2 regions of the Paenibacillus sp. FSL L8-0644 genome follow, and region 2 is predicted to be linked to the other one. Evidence: riboswitches for the same ligand, from Rfam matches in the RefSeq annotation. Region 2 holds a riboswitch; the other holds the start of a gene.
The links. Region 2 has a riboswitch for ZMP and ZTP ahead of NSS94_RS04880 (bifunctional 5,10-methylenetetrahydrofolate dehydrogenase/5,10-methenyltetrahydrofolate cyclohydrolase). Riboswitches for the same ligand answer to the same signal wherever they lie in the genome.

Region 1 (5,359 bases), 4.0 Mb from region 2:
GGTGGGTGAGCTGGAAAACCCGCAAAGCTTAGACCAAGCCAGATCATTGATTGATGCTCATTTACCTGAAATTGACCGTTTGGTAGGTACGGAACTGGCTCGTCGCGGCATTGCGTATGATCATCAGGTGGAACTGGCGAGCGTACCTTTCCCGACGAAAATGTACGGTGGTCTTGTCTACCCGGCAGGGAATTATGAAGCGCTACGGGTTACGCTGGGGCAAGGAAAAGGTCAAAATTGGTGGTGCGTGCTGTTTCCTCCGCTGTGCTTTATTGATGCAGGCAGTGGGGAAGCAGCGGCACAAACGGTATCAGCAAAAACGGATCATGGAGATAGTCGGACGAATACCACTGACAAGGAGCCGGAAGTGCGTTTTTTTCTGTGGGATGCACTTGCGGGACTGTGCAGCTGGGTGAGTGGCTTGTTTGCCTAAACGTTGAGGAGTGTAAGTTTCCCCATATGCTATAATGGAGCTTACGATAGATATACACATGGCAGGGCCAAATAAACTGATCTTTCAAAGTAGCCTTATAGGATCAAGCGAAATCACTGGCCTGTATACGACAATAAGATATGGGATGATCTGATATGAGTGATAAATTGAATCAAATGCAAGACTTGCGCGGAGATTTTGTGCAAAAGGAAAAATCGGAGCAAAAGCTGGACGAACAGGGGAATTGCGAGCTGAAGCAGGCATTGAAGTCTTCCCATACCCAATGGTGGGATGTCAGATGTTTGGTTCCTGTGAACAACACTGACGGGGGTGTTTCTGACGAAACTTCGGCTGAACAGACTCGGATCGCGGCGGAAAAAGGCATACGCGAGGCTGCTGTACTCCTCCAAGCTGGAGAGACGGTAGCCTTTCCTACGGAGACCGTGTACGGACTGGGAGCCGATGCTCGTAGTACAAAAGCGGTGGAGGCGGTATTCGCTGCCAAAGGACGCCCTTCCGATAACCCGCTCATTGTACATGTTTCTGATGCTGATCAATTAGAGGGTATGGTAGCAGAAATAAACGATACAGCCCGGGCGCTGATGAATATGTTCTGGCCGGGGCCGCTGACTCTCGTATTACCAGTGGTACCGCAGGCATTGTCATCGCGTGTAACGGCCGGGCTGGACACGGTTGGTGTGCGCATGCCAGATCATCCGATAGCGCTGCGCTTGATCGCTGAAGCGGGTTGTCCGTTGGCTGCGCCAAGCGCCAATCGTTCGGGAAGACCCAGTCCCACCCTTGCACAGCATGTGCGGGAGGATCTGGAGGGCCGCATCGGCGGCATTTTAGACGGAGGCCCCACAGGGGTGGGGCTGGAGTCCACGGTGGTGCAGGCGGCTGACGACGGAACGGTCACCATCCTGCGCCCCGGCGGCGTGACGGCTGAGCAGCTCGCTGCAGTTGCTCGCGCCGTCGTGCTGGACCGGGCGCTGGCCGCTACGCCCGGGGAGGATACCGACAGCCCGGCGCCGCGCTCGCCGGGCATGAAGTACACGCACTACGCGCCGCGAGGCCGCTTGAGCGTGGTACAAGGCCCGTCGTCCGTTGAGGTGACGGGCTGGATTCGCGCCGCGCTGGCGGAGGCTTCCGCCAGCGGAGAGCGCACAGCAGTGCTCGCGTTCGACGAGCATGCCGCCGGCTACGCCGGAGAACGCGTCTACACGCTAGGCAAGCTAGACGCGCTCCATGAGGCAGCGCAGCGCCTGTACGGCGTGCTGCGCCGCTGCGACGAGGACGGCGTCACCTACATTTTGGCGGAATCCTGTCCGCCGAAAGGATTGGGCGACGCCGTTATGAACCGCCTGCTTAAAGCGGCAGGTCACCGAATCGTCCGCTTGTAGCTTCTGTCGAATCAGAGCCTCTTATAGTGCGTGTTCAAAAAGTCGGCTTTTCAGGACCGAGAAGGCTGGATGAAGCTAGGGACTGAGTAGCGGAGCGTAGATAGATCTACGTGAGCAACGGAAGGCCCGGCTGAATTCAAGATTCGACGTCGAATCCGCTTCTTGAATAGCTTCGTTATGGAAAGACGACTTTTTGAACAACCTCTTATATTAAATTTTCCTCCCTCCTCTTCTCGGTATGGGGTACTTTCAGTGCATGCTTGTACTGATTTGCCCCTTGTCCGCATAACGTGTACAAGAACAGACGGATAATGGAGGGATGGAGTATGCTGGCAGCCTCTGCCCATGCCGGGCAGGTTGTAACGATTCTGATCATGGCGGTAGCGCTAGGAATGGATGCGTTATCGCTGGGCGTAGGGATCGGCATGAAGGGGATACGCCTGCGAGACGTGCTGCGCATCAGCACTGTTATTGGCTTTTTTCACATTCTGATGCCATTGCTGGGAATTTTCACGGGCCATTATATGAGTTCTTTATTAGGTCATGTGACGACCTACTTCGCAGGGGGGCTACTCATCCTTTTAGGCGGGCATATGGTGTATAATTCCTTCAAAGGGGACGGCGTACAGGTATTGGATCATCGTTCGCCTTTAGGTCTTTTGCTGTTTGCACTTGGGGTGAGCGTGGATTCATTTTCTGTAGGAGTGTCACTGGGGATGTTCCAGAGTGATCTGGTGCTGTCTGTTCTGGCATTTGGTTTTTGCGGGGGAGCAATGGCGATGTTGGGCCTGCTGTTGGGTCGCAAGGTCAGCCGCAATCTAGGAGATTACGGGGAAGCAGTGGGCGGTGCCATTTTGCTGGCATTCGGCTTTATGTTTATGTTTTGATTTTAGCTCAGACAGTGTAAAATAAGTGCAGGGTTAAAGTAAGGGATTAGGATTATAGTAATCCTCTGTTTATATATTTTTTAACATACGGGGGGTGAAAACGTTGAAGAATATCTTATTTGTATGCACAGGGAATACCTGTCGTAGTCCAATGGCTGAAGGGATGCTGCGTAAGTTGGCTGCTGAGCATGGACTAGAACTGGAAGTGCGTTCTGCGGGAGTGGCAGCGATGGAAGGCACGCCGATATCCCGACATGCAGAGGCGGTTCTACGTGATCACGATATATCCGATCAGATCACTTCAACCCCTTTGAGCGACGGGCTTGCCGGGTGGGCACATCTGATCTTAACCTTGACGCAAGGACATAAACAGCACGTAATTCAGCGCTTTCCCCAAACGGCGGGCAAAGTATTTACGCTTAAGGAATATGTGGAGAACCGGGATGCGGTGTTGAATGATGTACAGGAGTTGGACGGTTTATATGCTTCACAGCAGTTGATGGCTTCACTTGGACAAGAGCTATCGGCGCAGGAGCGTGAACGAATGATTGAATTACACCAACGGATTCCGGGCTTTGATATTTCAGATCCGTTTGGCGGTTCGCGAGAAGACTACGATGTCACAGCTGCGGAAATCCGCACGGCGCTGCATAAGCTGCTGGACAAGCTAAAGGCCTCTTCCGAATAAAATCGCTCTTACTCATCTATTTTGTACGGAATCTGTTGATTTTCGACGGTTAATCCGTTAAGATAAGGTGGAAAAATGAGAATCCGATGTAACTGGCGACAAAAGTGGGATTAACCACGATGGAGCATCGGATATACGGCCGGTCGCCTGGGCAAAAGAGCAATTCCACATAGGTGTGGACTGCTCTTTTTTCATATACAAGTTATGCCAGATGTTTAGCTGAGGGTTGATTCCTTCAAAGGTTCTTCCATTTTTTCTGCTCGAAATCTGAAACATCGGCTATAATATAGTGAGATTGTGATCAGGAGAGAGTGTGTTGAACTTGGGGCATGAGACCGTGCCTAGTCTCTGAGAGGCTGTTCAACCAAAGGAGGTTCCAATGGTGGGACAATTGGATCATGAGATTTCGCTAGAAGCACAGACCACTTCTGTTGTGCGGGAAATCGCAGAAGCAGCCAGTCTCAGGGCTGGTCGCCTGCTGGTTATCGGCGTTAGCACAAGTGAAGTGGCTGGAAGTCGAATTGGCACGGCGGGAGCGCTCGATGTGGCTCAACAACTGTTATCTGGAGTAGAGTCCGTTCGCAGGCAGTATGGCTTTGATGTAGCGTTTCAATGCTGTGAGCATTTGAACCGAGCGTTGGTCGTTGAACGGGCTGTACTGGAGCGACTGGGACTGATGGAGGTTGCGGCTGTTCCTGTTCGTACAGCAGGAGGCTCTATGGCTACCGTCGCCTATCGTTCTATGAGCGACGCGTGTTTGGCGGCGAACGTGCAGGCTCATGCCGGGTTAGACATCGGCGAAACGCTGATTGGCATGCATCTGCGACCGATTGCTGTTCCGTTTCGCCCAAGCCTTCGCTGGATTGGCGAAGCACGTGTGACAGCGGCGTTCACCCGTCCTCCACTTATTGGCGGACAACGGGCGGTGTACAGTCTGGAGCAAGAAGTCGGCGGAAACTGCGATTAGCATTTGGCATGGCGGCATGTTTGTACTAATCGTTTTTGCAATGATGATGAGGTACCCAACAGAGGAGCAGGCGTTAGCTTGTATACCCAACAATTGACTATGGAGAGGGAGTAATCAATCATGATGGAACACCTGCGTAAAAGTGACCCAGCAGTGATGGAAGCAATGGGACTTGAACTGAAACGACAACGCCACAATATCGAGCTAATCGCATCCGAGAACATTGTCAGTGAAGCAGTAATGGAAGCCATGGGCTCCGTGCTGACGAATAAATATGCTGAAGGTTACCCAAACAAACGCTACTATGGTGGCTGTGAGCATGTAGATATCGTTGAAGACATCGCACGTGACCGAGCAAAAGAACTGTTCGGCGCTGAGCATGCTAACGTGCAGCCTCACTCTGGAGCACAAGCCAACATGGCGGTGTATCTGGCAGCTCTCAAACCTGGAGATACTGTACTGGGTATGAATCTGGCGCATGGTGGCCATTTAACACACGGAAGTCCGGTTAACGCTTCCGGCTTGTTGTATAACTTTGCTGCCTATGGTGTGCGCGAAGACAACTTCCGCATCGACTACGATGAAGTGCGCAAGGCAGCCTTCAAGCACCGCCCTCGTCTGATTGTAGCTGGCGCGAGTGCATATCCGCGTACTATTGATTTTGAAGCTTTTGCTTCCATTGCCAATGATGTAGGTGCTTTGTTCATGGTGGATATGGCACATATCGCAGGTCTTGTGGCAGCGGGAATTCACCCAAGTCCAGTTCCGCATGCCCAATTTGTAACAACAACGACACACAAAACGCTGCGTGGTCCGCGTGGGGGTCTGATTCTGACTCGCAAAGCATGGGCGCAAGCGATTGATAAAGCTATTTTCCCTGGTACTCAAGGGGGGCCACTGATGCATGTGATCGCGTCCAAAGCGGTTGCTTTGGGTGAAGCGCTCCAGCCATCGTTCAAAACCTATGCGCAAAATGTAGTC
Region 2 (5,359 bases):
TTTTAATATTACCGATCAAATAGGCGATAAATATGGAAAAGTACATATAGCTGAACAGCAGTGTCATGGTAATCGATATGGCAATCTGTACACTGGTCCAAAAGTATATGAGCCAGCCTTTTGAGACAAAAGCCAGTACATAACATGCAAAGAATACCAAAATAATAGCAGTACCCAAAATAATATGACCTGTAGATGAAGAGCTAAAGTAGTAAAAGGGCAGGATGTAAAAGACGACCCAAACATAAGGGCTAAGCCCTGTATTTCTTTGGAAGATCTGATACCATTTTTGCATCCTGCCCACCCTCTTCTACTTCACATGACTTATATTCCTTATCTTATCATACCAGGTTTTGTTCAACGTTATTTTCTTTCTGTGCCTACAACAGGTGTAGGCATGGGTTTCGTAACTGCAACACGTTTGCTGAGGAGCGGCTTCACTTGTTTAAAGGTCAAAAAGGTTTTCGTATTTTCATCCCAAAGTCGGAACTTCAACGATTGCAGACTGCTACTCACTGTGATCGTGGTCGCCTTTTGAAGTAACGGTGTCGCTTCATGTGCTTTTTCCAAATTATAATTTGGAACTTTGGGACTCAGGTGATGAACGTGATGAAATCCGATATTGCCCGTAATCCATTGCAATACTTTAGGAAGCTTGTAGTAAGAACTGCCTTCTACGGCTGCATTAATATAACTCCACTCTTCATCGTGCTCGAAATAAGAATCCTCAAATTGGTGTTGTACATAGAATAGCCAGATTCCCAACATACCGGATACAAAAAAGATAGGTGCCTGTACGAGAAGGAAGGCCTGCCATCCAATAGCCCAGCACAACAGTGCATACAATGCAACGATGGATATATTCGTCACATGAGTGTTCATTTTTTCCTTGCGTTTGGCTGTCTTGATATTAAAGCGATAGGAAATCAAAAAAGTATAGATCGGACCTAGTCCGAACATAACCCAAGGATTTCGGTATATGCGATAGGCCAACCGTGTCCATGTGGAAGCCTCTGTGTACTCTTCTACCGTAAGCACCCACATGTCACCTGTGCCTCTTTTATCCAGATTACTGCTGGTTGCATGGTGGATCGCGTGACTATTTTTCCATTGGTGATAAGGGCAGAGCGTAATAATACCTGTAATCGTTCCCACAATGTCGTTCAGCTTGCGGCTTTTGAAGAAGGATTGATGACCACAATCATGAAAAATAATAAACGTCCGTACCACAAACCCCGATGCAACAATGGCAATGGGAAGCGTCAGCCAGTACGAAACCGACAGGCTAAGATAAGCAGCATACCACAATAGGATCAGTGGACCCAAAGTATTGATAAGTTGCAGAACGCTGGATTTCGTGTTTATTTTCTCGTAGGGAGCCATATTTTTTTTCAATTGGGCTAATGGGAGTTGTGTCATACTCATTATGATCCTCCTTAAAGATGACGCCTATACCTTGATCCTGTTAGGCGTACATGTTGATCTAATCTCAGTATAAGGAGAACGCTCTAGGCGCTGTAGTCATAAACGTCAGTTCGTGTATATGACATTTGTCATATAGACAAGTAACATAACCCGTTTTCCAAATGTTCGCGGGTTTCTTTTCTGATGATTGTTTGTTAAAATATAAGGTATAATAACGCTGTATGTGACTGGCGAAGTCAGTGGAATGAACCACGAGGGAGCATACAAAAAAAGCGTACCGTTCGCCTGGGAGAAGTATTTGCAGAGGATTCGTCTGTCTTGACGACCTTGTGCAAATACTTTTTTTCGTTTTACAAGACCATGACACCCTGTTGATTCCATTATGCAATAAATTCAGAGGAGGCTCGGACTATGGCTATTATCATGAAATCCAAAGAAGCAGCTGAGCAAGTATATGCAACGATCCGTTCACAGGTAGAAGAAATGAAGCAGCAAGGACACCGTCCCCATCTGGCAACCCTATTGGTAGAAGGTGATCCGGCATCTGCATACTATGCACGGACCAAGCAAAAAATAGCGGAGAAGCTGGGCATCTCATTTCATCTCCATACGTTTGATCGTCATGTTAGCGAAACCGAGCTACTGCACCTGATCGGCAGTCTGAACGATGCATCCCATGTACATGGCATTATGCTGGAACTGCCGCTTCCCCAACATCTTTCCGCCTCCGTTATTAAACAATCCATTGCCCCCTACAAGGATATTGATGGGATTACACCCGATAACAAGCTGGCTACTGTAACAGGTGACGCCGGACTATATCCCGCAACACCTCAAGCCTGTATCGAGCTGCTCAAGCATTACGGTCACACATTGGCAGGCAAAAATGTCACGCTCGTGGGCATCGGACAGACAGTGGGACTTCCCCTTTTCCACATGTTGCAAAGAGAAAACGCCACCGTTACCGCCTGTCATGCAGGTACGCGTGATATTGCAGAGCATCTGAGCCATGCAGACATTGCCTTCGTGGCAGTCGGATGCCCTGATGTGATTACGCAAGATATGGTTCATCCCGGTCTGATTTTGGTAGATGCGGGAATTAATGAGACGCTAGAGGGAAAAATAGTGGGAGATGCCGCTTTAGACGTGGGGGAAAAAGTACATGCTATTTCTCCGGTTCCCGGCGGTGTTGGCACCTTAACGACTGCGATTTTGTACAAAAATTTGCTTAAAGCGATACATCTGCAACACTACTCCAGAGAGGTGGTTTACTCATGAGTGAACTGTCGTGGAATCATTCCATCGGACATTTTCTGAAAGAGGCTGCAAGTGCAGCTCCTACCCCTGGCGGAGGAAGTGTATCCGCACTGGCTGCGGCACTAGGCGCGGCTATGACCTCCATGACCGCCAACCTTTCACAAGGAGAAAAATACGCGCACATCCATGAACAAATCACGGACGTCATTAGCAGCATGGAAAGATTGTCTACACATTGTGAGGAATTAATGGTCGCAGACATCCAATCCTTTGAACAGTATATGACTGCCCTGCGTTTGCCCAAGGAAACAGACGAAGAAAAGCGCTATCGTACCCATTCCTTACAGACAGCGGTGATCGCTGCCATTGAGGTACCCATGCGCCTGCTGGAAGTATGCCGAGACGGATTGTCGCAAGCCTATAACATTGTGGAAGTGTCCAATAAAAATGTGATTTCGGATCTTGGCATCGGCGCGATCCTGTTCGAAGCCGCCGCTCAATCTGCCCTGCTTACCGTCGACATTAACCTTGCTTCGCTGAAAGATTTGGATGTCAAACAATCCTACGAAGCTAAAACAGCCACACTCCTCCGTGAAATCGGACAAATCAAAGAACAAACCTTATTGATGGTGCGCAGCCGAATAACGGGCTGACCATTGGAAGAACCCGTCCCAAGTCATATTCTGCTTCCATGCTCAAAAAATAGCCTCTCAAACCCGCCTCTGCTCGTGGGTTTGGAGGCTATTTTATTGGAATCCAACGATTTGTGGAAAACTTTTCTATATATTCTTCGTCTATTGATAAGGAGATATTCCCCAAGGCGTTATTTAACCTTATATACATTGATGAAGAAATGAGGAAAAACGCATGAAAAGACGTACTCTGTTAATCAGTATGATCGCGCTGTTATTGTTCAGCTCCAGTGCATGGGCGGCCGGTGATGAATCGGCGTCCCGTATTCGTTCATATGATTCCGGGAGTCTGATTCAATCCGATGGAAGCTTGTGGTTATGGGGCTATAATCAATCCGTACCGACTCGTGTAGAGGATAAGCCAAACGTTGTAAGAACATTTTCGAATATAATCCAGGAAGGCGATCTGATATTTACCTTACAAGATCATTCCGCCTGGTATGTGCCAAGAAACAACATTTCTGAATCCGTGAAATTCATTTCTCTGGAAGGACTACCAAACATCATAAACGTGCGTATTATGAATGATCATGTGCTCGCCCTAAACGCCGAAGGAACCGTATTATCCGCTGATCGAATCGAAAATGGTGGCAACTTTGCTCCTTTTCAAACCCTATCCGGCATCGAAAATGTTACAGAATTGGATAGTTACTATGAAAAAAGACCGCAATATGAGGAACGCTGGATCTTCTTGAAGAAGGACGGAAGTGTATGGAAAAATACAAGGTCCTTGCAGGGCTTCGAGCTTGTTCCATCATTAAAGGATATTACTGCTATCTCCAAAAACATAGCCTTAAAGAAAGACGGTACTGTATGGACATGGCCCAAAGAATTTGATAAAAATGTAACTCCGTCCGAAACTTTATCCGTATCGCAGATTCAAGCCTTATCGGACATCAAAATAATTAAGACCAATGGAAGTTCCAATCTCGCGATTGATCGACAAGGACGGTTATGGTTCTGGGGTGAAACGGTCACAGGTTACTCAGATAATACAACCTATCACAATGAAAATACCCCTGTGCTATTATCAGGAGTAAAAGATGTTAAAGACGCCTTTTTCGCCGAACGCTCCATACTCGCCCTCACCACAGCTGGGAATGTATATGTTGCGTCTCTAGATGGTGAAAAGTTACCATCCAACGCCCCCTTTACATTGCTTGCTAAAAATATTCAAAGTATCAAAGCAGGTCCACGGCACGTAATCATGCAAAAAGCAGATGGGGCCTTATGGGGCTGGGGTGTCAACAAACACGCGCAGCTAGGTATAGGAGACTATGAGTTTCTGTATAGTTCAGCAGTTCCTGTACAAAAACCGATTCTTGTCCGTCTCAATGGTTCGCCTGTCTCTCTGAGTAATGGTGTCATTACCCGCAACGGGCAAGCGTTTATTCCCCTTCGTTCTGTTTTTGATAAACTGGGGGCCGAGATCGCTTATGATTTCAACAGCAAAATAGCAAAAATAGATCAGTCCAAGGCAGAAGATCACCCTGTCTTTCTAGAAATAAATTTCAAAACCAGCCAAGCAAAAGTGAACGGTAAGGCTGTAAAGCTTACCAATCCGCCCTTCATGGTGAATGGTATTGGTTATCTTCCATTAAGGCTGATCAGCGAAACGCTGGGGGCCAAGGTAGATTGGATACAAAAAGAAGATACTATTGAAATTACGACAAAATAGTAAATCAAAAACCAGTCCAAACATGATTCATGTTGGACTGGTTTTTAATGCTATATACTGTGTATAATATGCGATCTCTTATCTATTTCAACAATTCGTCACAACGCAGAATCTCACACCTATTGTTTAGCTTTATTCTCTTTTTCTCTTTCGATCAGCATATCTACGATCATATCAATCTGTCCTGTAATAGCGATTGGATCATAGCGATAATACGTATCAAAATCGTTAAAGAACACTCTATTGTTCTTCACCGCAGGAAGATTCCCCCATACAGCGGACGACTTCAGTTGCTTGAGCGCGTCAC

Region 1: linked by a shared signal. The riboswitch ahead of NSS94_RS22785 (TIGR01440 family protein) and the one ahead of NSS94_RS04880 (bifunctional 5,10-methylenetetrahydrofolate dehydrogenase/5,10-methenyltetrahydrofolate cyclohydrolase) in region 2 are both predicted to bind ZMP and ZTP.

The regions. Positions count from the first base shown of each region.
Region 1 is NZ_JBBOYN010000001.1:5,041,709-5,047,067, reverse strand. Features, by position in the region: gene spoIIR (stage II sporulation protein R) at 1-433, shown strand, start outside; gene NSS94_RS22800 (L-threonylcarbamoyladenylate synthase) at 589-1,836, shown strand; gene NSS94_RS22795 (manganese efflux pump MntP) at 2,163-2,723, shown strand; gene NSS94_RS22790 (low molecular weight protein arginine phosphatase) at 2,827-3,411, shown strand; ZMP/ZTP riboswitch at 3,490-3,571, shown strand; gene NSS94_RS22785 (TIGR01440 family protein) at 3,791-4,378, shown strand; gene glyA (serine hydroxymethyltransferase) at 4,499-5,359, shown strand, end outside.
Region 2 is NZ_JBBOYN010000001.1:1,081,419-1,086,777, reverse strand. Features, by position in the region: gene NSS94_RS04890 (sensor histidine kinase) at 1-295, opposite strand, end outside; gene NSS94_RS04885 (fatty acid desaturase) at 364-1,425, opposite strand; ZMP/ZTP riboswitch at 1,639-1,723, shown strand; gene NSS94_RS04880 (bifunctional 5,10-methylenetetrahydrofolate dehydrogenase/5,10-methenyltetrahydrofolate cyclohydrolase) at 1,837-2,703, shown strand; gene NSS94_RS04875 (cyclodeaminase/cyclohydrolase family protein) at 2,700-3,335, shown strand; gene NSS94_RS04870 (stalk domain-containing protein) at 3,550-5,052, shown strand; gene NSS94_RS04865 (ABC transporter substrate-binding protein) at 5,172-5,359, opposite strand, start outside.